Regions from separate parts of the Enterobacter sp. SA187 genome, predicted to be linked through region 2. Evidence: predicted binding sites of a transcription regulator. Region 2 holds the regulator's gene; each other region holds the start of a gene.

Region 1 (3,280 bases), 1.7 Mb from region 2:
AAACGCCACTTCATCGGCAGGGGTCGGCAACAGAGGCGTACCGTCCGCCGGGCGTTCAATGGCCGCCTGTAAGGCATGTTCGCCCTGGTCGTTACGCAACAGCACCACGCGCACGCTGGCATGTTCGGCGACAAAGCCATTCAGGAAGCTGTCATCCTGGAACAGTTTATGTTCGCGATCGGCGATCACCAGCGCCGGGCGGATCTGCGCGGCATAGGCGTTGAGTTCACTCTGCTGATGGCTGAAGAGCGCATTGACCGGCGCGACGCCCATTTTCAGCAGCGCAAAAAAGGTAATGTAAAACTCCGCGACGTTGCCCAGCTGCACCAGCGCGGTGTCGCCATGGCGAATGCCCTGCGCCGTCAGCGCGCAGGCGAGGTTATCCGACGCCTGATCCAGCTCGCGGTAGCTTAACGCGCGCTCGCCTTCAATCACCGCCGTGCGGTCAGACTGCCCATGACGGGTGAGAATGTCGGTCAGCGGCAGATCCTGCCAGTAGCCTTTTTCACGATAACGGCGGGCGAAGTCATCCGGCCAGCGGGTAAAAGGAAGGGTCATGATCGCTCCTTAATTCAGACCAAAAACATTAAGCATGGTGGAGAGTTTGACGCCGGTTTCGCGCCACTCCGCCGCCGGGGACGACGCAGGCACAATGCCCGCCCCGGCAAACAGGCGAACGTTACGATCCTGGATGCGCGCGCAGCGAATGGTCACCACCCACTCGCCATTGCCCTGCTCATCACACCAGCCGACGATGCCGCCGAACAGCTCGCGGTTGAACGGCTCAAGTTCCGCGATGACGCGCTTCGCCACCTGATGCGGGAAGCCGCTCAGCGCCGGGGTCGGGTGCAGCAGACAGGCCAGCGACAGGGCGTTTTCTTCACCGGCGGCGAGACCTTCGACCGGCGTCGCCAGATGCCACAGCGTCGGGGTATTCACCAGTTGCGGCGAGGCGGGGATCGCCAGTTCACGGCTGCGCGGCGTGAGCACGGTTTTCATCGCCTGCACCACCAGATCGTGTTCGTGACGATCTTTTTCCGAGGCCAGCAGTTTGTTACCGGCCTCGCGATCCAGCATGTCATCCGGCTGACGACGGGCCGAGCCTGCCAGCGGCAGCGAACTGAACCGCTCATCTTCTTTACGCAGCAGCAGCTCCGGGCTGGCACCGAGCAGCACGCCGCCATCCGGCAGCGGCACATGGAAGTTAAAGCTCGCCGGATTCTGCGCGATCAGCCGTTCCAGCAGCGCCCCGCTGTCAATCCGGGCGTCGGTGGCAATGTCAATCAGTCGCGAGAGCACCACCTTGTCAACGGTCGGCGTGGCGGTCAGGCGTGCGGCTTCCGCCACCATCGCCATAAAGGCGTCCTGCTCCGGAATGGCCTGGCGCGAAACCACGTTCGGCGTCGGGCTGCCCTGGAAATAGCGCGCGGAATGCTGCTTTGCCGGACGGGTGAACGTCTGCCAGGACTGCGGAATAAAGAGCGCCGACGGCTGCGTGGTATCAAACGGGATCGCCCCTACCATCACCGGTTTTGCAATGCCCTGGGCTTTCGCCTGCGCAAAGGCCGCCGCCAGTTTGCGCTGGAACGGGCTTTGCAGGTCATCGCCGTTAACGGCAGGCTCTGAGAAGCGCGCAAAGCAGCCGGATGTGGTAAAGCTGCGGTACGGCGACATAAAGAAAAACCGGTCGGGCGACAACGCGTCTGTACGCTGCGCGATCCCCTCTGCCACTGACGTATCCATATCTTTCTCCGAAAATGATAAAGGCATTAAGAATAATTATCATTTATATTTTGGTCGGTAAGCTAAAAGTTATTGTCAGCAGTGTCAACTCTGGTTGATGCAACTTCTGCGGCTAACGCTTGCATCCGCTTCGCACAATGATGAAAATGAGAAGCATTAACTGCAATAAATACAGGATACCACGCCGTGAGATTTGCTTCGTTACGCCTGCATGCTGTGCTGGCGCTCAGCCTTTTCGTTTTAGGACTTTCCGCAAGCCACGCCGCCGGATGGCCGCGTCAGGTGACTGACAGCCGGGGCACTCATACCCTGGAAAGCAAACCGCTGCGTATTGTCTCCACCAGCGTGACGCTTACCGGATCGCTGCTCGCCATTGATGCGCCGGTAATAGCCAGCGGCGCGACCACGCCGAATAACCGCTTTGCCGACGATCAGGGCTTTCTGCGCCAGTGGGGGCAGATAGCAAAACAGCGTCAGGTTTCCCGGCTCTACATTGGCGAGGCCAGCGCGGAAGCCGTGGCGGCGCAGATGCCCGATTTGATCCTCGTCAGCGCCACCGGCGGCGACTCTGCGCTGGCGTTGTACGATCAGTTCTCCGCCATCGCGCCGACGCTGGTCATCAATTACGACGATAAAAGCTGGCAGGCGCTGCTGACGCAGCTCGGCGAGATCACCGGCCAGGAGAAACAGGCGCAGGCGCGCATCGACGAATTCAATACGCAGCTGGCGGCGGTAAAGCAGAAGATCACCCTGCCGCCGCAGCCGGTAAGCGCGCTGGTTTATCACCGGGCGGCGCACAGCGCCAATCTGTGGACCCGCGATTCCGCGCAGGGGCAGCTGTTAGCCCAGCTTGGCTTTACGCTCGCCACCCTGCCGGAGGGGCTGAACGCCAGCCAGAGCCAGGGTAAACGCCATGACATCGTGCAGCTGGGCGGCGAAAATCTGGCGGCGGGGCTGAACGGCGAAGCGCTGTTTTTATTCGCCAATGACGACAACGACGCCGCGGCCATTGAAGCCAACCCGCTGTTAAGTCATCTCAGCGCGGTGAAAAACAAACGCGTTTACGCGCTGGGCAGTGAAACCTTCCGCCTCGACTTTTACAGCGTGACGCTGCTGCTTCAGCGGTTCGCCACGCTGTTTGGCTGATGGAAACGGCGTAACTCTTTCAGTAGCACCACCAGCAGCAGTCCGATGACCGCCAGCACCCAGCCGCCAACACTGGCGGAGGCCGCTGGCGTCATCAGCGCCCCCATACCGCCGAGCAGTGCCGCGCCGATAGCATCGCCGGTGACGTTCTGCGCCGTCCATAAGCCGTTAATGCGCCCGAGCATCGCCTCGGGGGTTTGCGTCTGGATCAGCGTGTACTGCAACAGCGAACTCACCGCGCTCAGCCAGCCAAAGAGCGCGAGGAACAACACCCCCAGCCCCCAGACGGGCATCAGGCTGAACAGCGCCACCGCCACAAAGGCGGCGACGGTGGTCAACAGCATGATCGCCCCCGGACGCGCACGCTGCGCCATATTGCCGCTGGTCAGCG
Region 2 (3,280 bases):
AGAACAAACGGACCGCACGACACTCGATCTGTTCGCGAATGATCGTCGCCCAGGACGACCGAAAACGAATCCGCATTCGCGTGACGAACAGTTGCGCATTAATAAGCGGAATCAGCTGAAACGCGATAAGGTTCGTGGCCTCAAACGCGTCGAGCTAAAACTAAACGCGGACGCCGTCGAAGCCTTAAATGAACTGGCCGAGGATCGTGACATCAGCCGTAGCGAACTGATTGAGGAGCTTTTAATGGCTCAGCTCGCGCTGCTGCGCGGCCAGGGGATAGTCTGAAAATCCCGCTAAATATCACTTTCATGTAGCACAGAGTGCAGTCTGAGGCGTTTGCAGTTTCCGCGTCCTTCTCTGTTCTGCTATGATTGCCCTTATCCGTGGGCATTGCGCCACCACCATATCATTAAGTTTCAAGAGGTTATTTTACTCATGGCAATCACAGGCATTTTTTTCGGCAGCGACACGGGTAATACCGAAAATATCGCGAAAATGATCCAAAAGCAGCTTGGTAAAGATGTTGCGGACGTGCATGACATCGCCAAAAGCAGCAAAGAAGATCTCGAAGGTTACGATATTCTGCTGCTGGGCATCCCGACCTGGTACTATGGTGAAGCGCAGTGCGACTGGGACGATTTCTTCCCGACGCTGGAAGAGGTCGATTTCAACGGCAAATTAGTCGCCCTGTTCGGCTGTGGCGACCAGGAAGACTACGCGGAATATTTCTGCGATGCGCTGGGCACCATCCGCGACATCATCGAGCCGCGCGGCGCGACTATCGTCGGTCACTGGCCGACCGCGGGCTACCATTTCGAAGCCTCCAAAGGTCTGGCGGACGACGACCACTTCGTCGGTCTGGCCATTGATGAAGACCGCCAGCCGGAACTGACCGCTGAGCGCGTGGAAAAATGGGTGAAGCAGATTTCTGAAGAACTTCATTTAGATGAGATCATCAACGCCTGATTTTTGTGCGGCGTAACCTGTTGGCTGCGCCGCATTAATAGATATAACCAATCAAAATAATTGCTACAATTTTTTAACTTTCGCACGCATACCTGTACAATATCCCCTGATTGAACGTGATTGCTTACGGGTTTGTTAGTGACACCACGTTTTATACGCATACTTTGCTTGAGGACTTGCAGTTTTCATTTAGACATGGCAGTTCTATAATGAGACGCATTAACTCAACGTCATTCTCATTAACTTCCATTTGGAAGTGAATCGTTTAGCTACAGGACAGATTCCGCATGACTGACAATAACACCGCACTAAAGAAGGCTGGCCTGAAAGTCACGCTTCCTCGGTTAAAGATCCTTGAGGTACTCCAGGGACCTGACAACCACCATGTCAGTGCGGAAGATTTATACAAACGACTGATCGACATGGGCGAAGAGATTGGCCTGGCGACGGTCTACCGTGTACTTAACCAGTTCGATGACGCCGGTATTGTGACCCGTCATAATTTCGAAGGCGGTAAATCTGTTTTTGAACTGACGCAGCAGCATCACCACGATCACCTGATCTGCCTCGACTGCGGCAAGGTTATTGAGTTCAGCGATGACTCCATTGAATTACGTCAGCGTGAAATCGCCGCTCAGCACGGGATCCGCCTGACCAACCACAGCCTTTACCTCTACGGCCACTGCGCCGAAGGCGATTGCCGCGAAAACGACACCGCGCACGATATTCGCAAATAACGTTGCTGCAAATTGCCCGGCGGCGCAAGCTTGCCGGGCCTACGTTATATTGTAGGCCGGGTAAGCGTCAGCGCCACCCGGCAACCCCGCCAGAATTAAATCTCAATCACCGCACGGCCACGGATCTGCCCGTTCAGCAGTTTTTCCGCCACGTCAATGGCATCGCTCAGCGGATAAGTAGCGCTCAGTTTTTCCAGCGCCGCAGGCGTTAAATACTGACAGGCTTTCTCCCAGATCGCCGGACGTTTTTCGCTGCTCACCATCACGCTGTCGATACCGCGCAGCGTGACGCCGCGCAGGATGAAAGGCGCCACTGTCGCCGGGAGATCCATGCCCTGCGCCATGCCGCACGCCGCGACTATGCCGTCATAACGGACGCTGGCGCAGACGTTGCTCAGCGTATGGCTGCCGACGGTATCAATCGCCGCCGCCCAGCGCTCTTTCTGCAGGGGTTTACCCGGCGCGCTCAGCTCATCACGGTTAATAATGTCGCTGGCCCCCAGCTGTTCGCGCATCCATCCGGCTTCCTGCGGACGCCCGGTCGACGCCACCACCTGATAGCCCATGGCAGACAGAATGATCACCGCGCAGCTGCCCACGCCGCCGCCCGCGCCGGTCACCAGCACCGGGCCGTCTTCCGGCTTCACGCCGTGATCCAGTACCGCCTGCACGCACAGCATGGCGGTAAAGCCCGCCGTACCGATAGCCATCACCTGTTTTGCATCCGCGCCGGACGGCATTTTCGTCAGCCATTCGCTTTTGACCCGCGCCTTGCCTGCCAGTCCGCCCCAGTGACGCTCGCCCACGCCCCAGCCGGTCAGCAGCACGCGGTCGCCCACGGCAAACGCCGCGCTGTCGCTGGCGATTACGGTACCGGCGAAATCAATACCCGGCACCATAGGGAACTGGCGCACAATCGGGCCGCGACCGGTAATAGCCAGCGCATCTTTATAGTTAATGGAGGAGTATTCCACCGCGACGGTGACGTCCCCGTCCGGCAACGCCTGCTCGTCCAGCTCCACCAGGGATGCCGAATACTGTCCTTCCGCTTTATCGATCTGAATGGCTTTAAACATGATGACCTCATTACATTAATCAAACTTGCCAGTCGCGACGGCCTTTGCGGGCCGATCGTCTACAATTACCAGCGACGTTAATACCCCCAGGCGCTGACGGCAAGCTTTATCAATCCGTTAGCTTAGAAATTAATTAATTATTAATTTATGAGTTAAGACTATTCTTAGATTGATGGGGTGATAATCATCCGATACATTTACCCTCCCTGCGGCTAAGTGGAATCTTACGTTGTGAAAAATAAATTATTACTCACCAATTTATTAACAGATTACTATGCAGATCATTGTTAATAACTGGAAAGTTGAACCGTCGTTAAACGGTCTGGTACACCGGGAAACGGGGGAGATCCGCCGCCTCGGCGAATTCCATTTTATTATGCTCGAAACGCTGGTTAATCATGCCGGGGAGGTGGTGTCGCGTGATTTTCTGATGAGCGAGGTATGGAAAAACCGCGTCGTCGGAAATAACAGCCTGCTGACCGCTGTCTATGCTCTGCGGG
Region 3 (3,280 bases), 130 kb from region 2:
TGATTGGCGCAAGTAAAGTGGCGCAGATTGACGATGCGGTCGGCATGCTGGCAAATCGCCACTTCAGCGCGGATGAATGTACCGCCATCGACCACATACTGAACAGCCCGGAATAACAGCACTTTTAGCAAATAATGCTGCCCTTCATGATTTAAGAGTTAAACCAATGCACCGGGGCTTTACAGCCCCGTAATATTGCATTAACAGGCCGTTTCGGCCCCGATCGTGAAGGAGATAAGTATGTTCAGGTCACTGATACTGGCAGCTGTTTTAATGGCTTCTGCCCCGCTGGTGGCAAATGCCGGCGAAATCACCCTGCTGCCCTCAATAAAATTACAAATTGGCGATCGTGATAATTACGGTAACTACTGGGACGGCGGCCGCTGGCGCGACCGTGATTACTGGCATCATCACTATCAATGGCGTGAAAACCGCTGGCGTCCACACGATCGCGGCTATCACCGCGGCTGGGACAAACGTAAAGCCTACGAGCGCGGCTATCGTGAAGGCTGGCGCGATCGCGATGACCACGGTGGACGCGGTCGTCACGGGCATGGTCATGGCCATCATCATTAATACAAAAAAAGCCCGGCATTGCCGGGCTTTTTAATCACGAATTAAAGACCTGTTACTGTTCCCACCAGCAGCCACATATTCAGCACCACCACCAGCAACACGATCAGCCAGCCAATGCGTTTTACCAGCGGCGTGTTGACCAGCTCGCCCATCAGTTTGCTGTCGCTGGTAAAGACCAGCAGCGGCACCAGCGCCAGCGCAATACCGAAGCTTAACAACACCTGGCTCATCACCAGAATGCGCGTCGGATCCAGCCCCATCAAAATCACAATAAACGACGGCAGCATAGTCACGGTACGGCGCACCCATAACGGAATATGGAAGCGGATAAAGCCCTGCATCACTACCTGTCCCGCCAGCGTGCCGACGACGGTGGATGACAGCCCTGCCGCCACAAGGCTAAGGCCAAAAATGGTGGCCGCCGCGTGGCTCAGAAGCGGCTCCAGCGTCAGATAGGCTTCATCGAGATCGGCCACGCCGGTGTGACCGCTGAAATGGAACGCTGCCGCCGCGGTCGCCATCATCGCCAGATTAACAAAACCGGCGATGGTCATGGCGATCGCCACATCCCATTTGGTGGCCGAATAGCGCTCTTTGCGCGATCCGCCATGCAGATGCTGCGTCAACGAGGAGTGCAAATAGATCACGTGCGGCATAATGGTCGCGCCCAGCACGCCCGCCGCGAGAAACACAGCCTCGGTAGTCGGCAGACTGGGGATCAGCATCCCTTTACCTAACGCCGCCAGTTTTGGTTGCGAGAAAAACAGCTCGACGATATAGGCCGCCGCCACAAACAGCAGCAGGCCGCCGATCACTTTTTCCAGCGGTTTTTGGCCGCGTTTTTGCAGCATCAGGATCAGAAAAGTGGCGATACCCGTCAGCACCGCGCCCTGCAGCAGCGATACGCCGAGCAGTAATTTAAAGCCGATGGCCGCGCCGATAAATTCCGCCAGATCTGTCGCCATGGCGATGATCTCCGCCTGCACCCAGTAAAACCACACCAGCGGACGCGGATAGTGGTCGCGGATCTGTTCGGCCAGGTTTTTACCGGTGGCAATGCCCAGTTTGGCAGACAGGATCTGAATGAGCATCGCCATCAGGTTCGCCCAGACCACTACCCACAGCAGCTGGTAGCCAAAACTGGCTCCCGCCTGAATATTGGTGGCAAAGTTGCCTGGATCGATATAACCGATAGCGGCAACGAACGCAGGTCCCATTAATGCGAACCTAAGCTTGCGCGCCGCACGACCACTGTTACTCTCAACGCGACTGTCGTTCATTTATGCCCCTGATATAGCCTTTGCTATGTTTCATGCTAACAAAATGAGAATGATTATCAAGATCACCTGATTTGGTTAAACTGATTGTTCTGATAGCCCGGAGCGATAGCCGGAAGGAATGTGCAGGTGGAAAGGCGCTCTTAACATTTGCCTCATCAATTTGTTAAAAGCTTAGCAGCAATATTAGCCTTTTCTCATCTTTACGTAACATAACAGAAATGTATGTTTGATCACTATTTTTGAGATTCGTCACAGGTAGTTACTATAGTGTGTTTTTGATCTCGTTTTCTTTACGCTTGTTGCATAGAATGTGCACGGAAATTAAACCTGCCTCATATTTGGAGCAAATATGTCCCGCGTTCTTCACTTTGTTCTGGCGCTTGCCGTTGTGGCCTTGCTTGCCTTGTTGTTAAGCAGCGACCGCAAAAAAATTCGCATTCGCTTTGTTATTCAACTTCTTGTTATTGAAGTTTTACTGGCCTGGTTCTTCCTGAACTCCGATGTCGGTCTGGGCTTTGTAAGAGGCTTCTCCGAAATGTTTGAAAAACTGCTCGGATTCGCCAATGAAGGGACAAACTTCGTCTTCGGCAAAATGAATGATGAAGGCCTGGCATTCTTCTTCCTGAAAGTGCTGTGCCCTATCGTCTTCATTTCTGCGCTGATCGGTATCCTGCAACACATTCGTGTGCTGCCGATTGTGATCCGTGCCATTGGTACCGTGCTGTCAAAAGTCAACGGTATGGGCAAACTGGAATCCTTTAACGCCGTCAGCTCGCTGATTCTGGGGCAGTCAGAAAACTTCATCGCCTACAAAGACATCCTCGGCAATATGTCCCGTAACCGCATGTACACCATGGCGGCCACGGCGATGTCTACCGTGTCCATGTCCATCGTGGGCGCGTATATGACCATGCTGCAACCGAAATACGTTGTCGCCGCGCTGGTTCTGAACATGTTCAGCACCTTTATCGTGCTGTCGCTTATCAACCCGTACCGTGTTGATGAGAGCGAAGAAAATCTGCAAATGGCCAACCTGCACGAAGGCCAGAGCTTCTTTGAAATGCTGGGTGAGTACATTCTGGCGGGCTTCAAAGTGGCGATTATCGTGGCGGCGATGCTGATTGGTTTTATCGCGCTGATCTCTGCGCTGAACGCTCTGTTTGCGACCGTGTTTGGTATATCTTTCCAGGGCATTCTGGGCTACATCTTCTACCCGGTCGCCTGGGTGATGGGTGTGCCATCTCATGAAGCCCTGCAGGTGGGCAGTATTATGGCCACCAAGCTGGTATCTAACGAATTCGTGGCGATGATGGATCTGCAAAAAATTGCCGGCACCCTCTCCCCGCGCGCAGAAGGCATTCTGTCTGTGTTCCTCGTTTCCTTCGCAAACTTCTCGTCCATCGGTATCATTGCCGGTGCGATTA

What was found. Region 2 encodes Fur, which represses iron uptake genes when iron is present. Its sites were predicted from a motif close to ATAATAATGAGAACNACTATCAA; they were not measured.
Region 1: the regulator Fur is predicted to act here: its motif matches at 1,770-1,792, upstream of fepB (Fe2+-enterobactin ABC transporter substrate-binding protein).
Region 3: the regulator Fur is predicted to act here: its motif matches at 1,894-1,916, upstream of BMF08_RS11330 (Nramp family divalent metal transporter).

The regions. Positions count from the first base shown of each region.
Region 1 covers NZ_CP019113.1:4,178,513-4,181,792, forward strand. Annotated here, with positions in the region: gene entE ((2,3-dihydroxybenzoyl)adenylate synthase EntE) at 1-558, opposite strand, end outside; gene entC (isochorismate synthase EntC) at 568-1,743, opposite strand; gene fepB (Fe2+-enterobactin ABC transporter substrate-binding protein) at 1,951-2,889, shown strand; gene entS (enterobactin transporter EntS) at 2,862-3,280, opposite strand, start outside.
Region 2 covers NZ_CP019113.1:2,519,825-2,523,104, reverse strand. Annotated here, with positions in the region: gene ybfE (LexA regulated protein) at 1-286, shown strand, start outside; gene fldA (flavodoxin FldA) at 437-967, shown strand; gene fur (ferric iron uptake transcriptional regulator) at 1,255-1,704, shown strand; gene acuI (acrylyl-CoA reductase (NADPH)) at 1,800-2,780, opposite strand; gene BMF08_RS12050 (winged helix-turn-helix domain-containing protein) at 3,055-3,280, shown strand, end outside.
Region 3 covers NZ_CP019113.1:2,385,612-2,388,891, reverse strand. Annotated here, with positions in the region: gene mgrA (L-glyceraldehyde 3-phosphate reductase) at 1-116, shown strand, start outside; gene ypeC (DUF2502 domain-containing protein) at 241-576, shown strand; gene BMF08_RS11330 (Nramp family divalent metal transporter) at 618-1,856, opposite strand; gene BMF08_RS11325 (NupC/NupG family nucleoside CNT transporter) at 2,206-3,280, shown strand, end outside.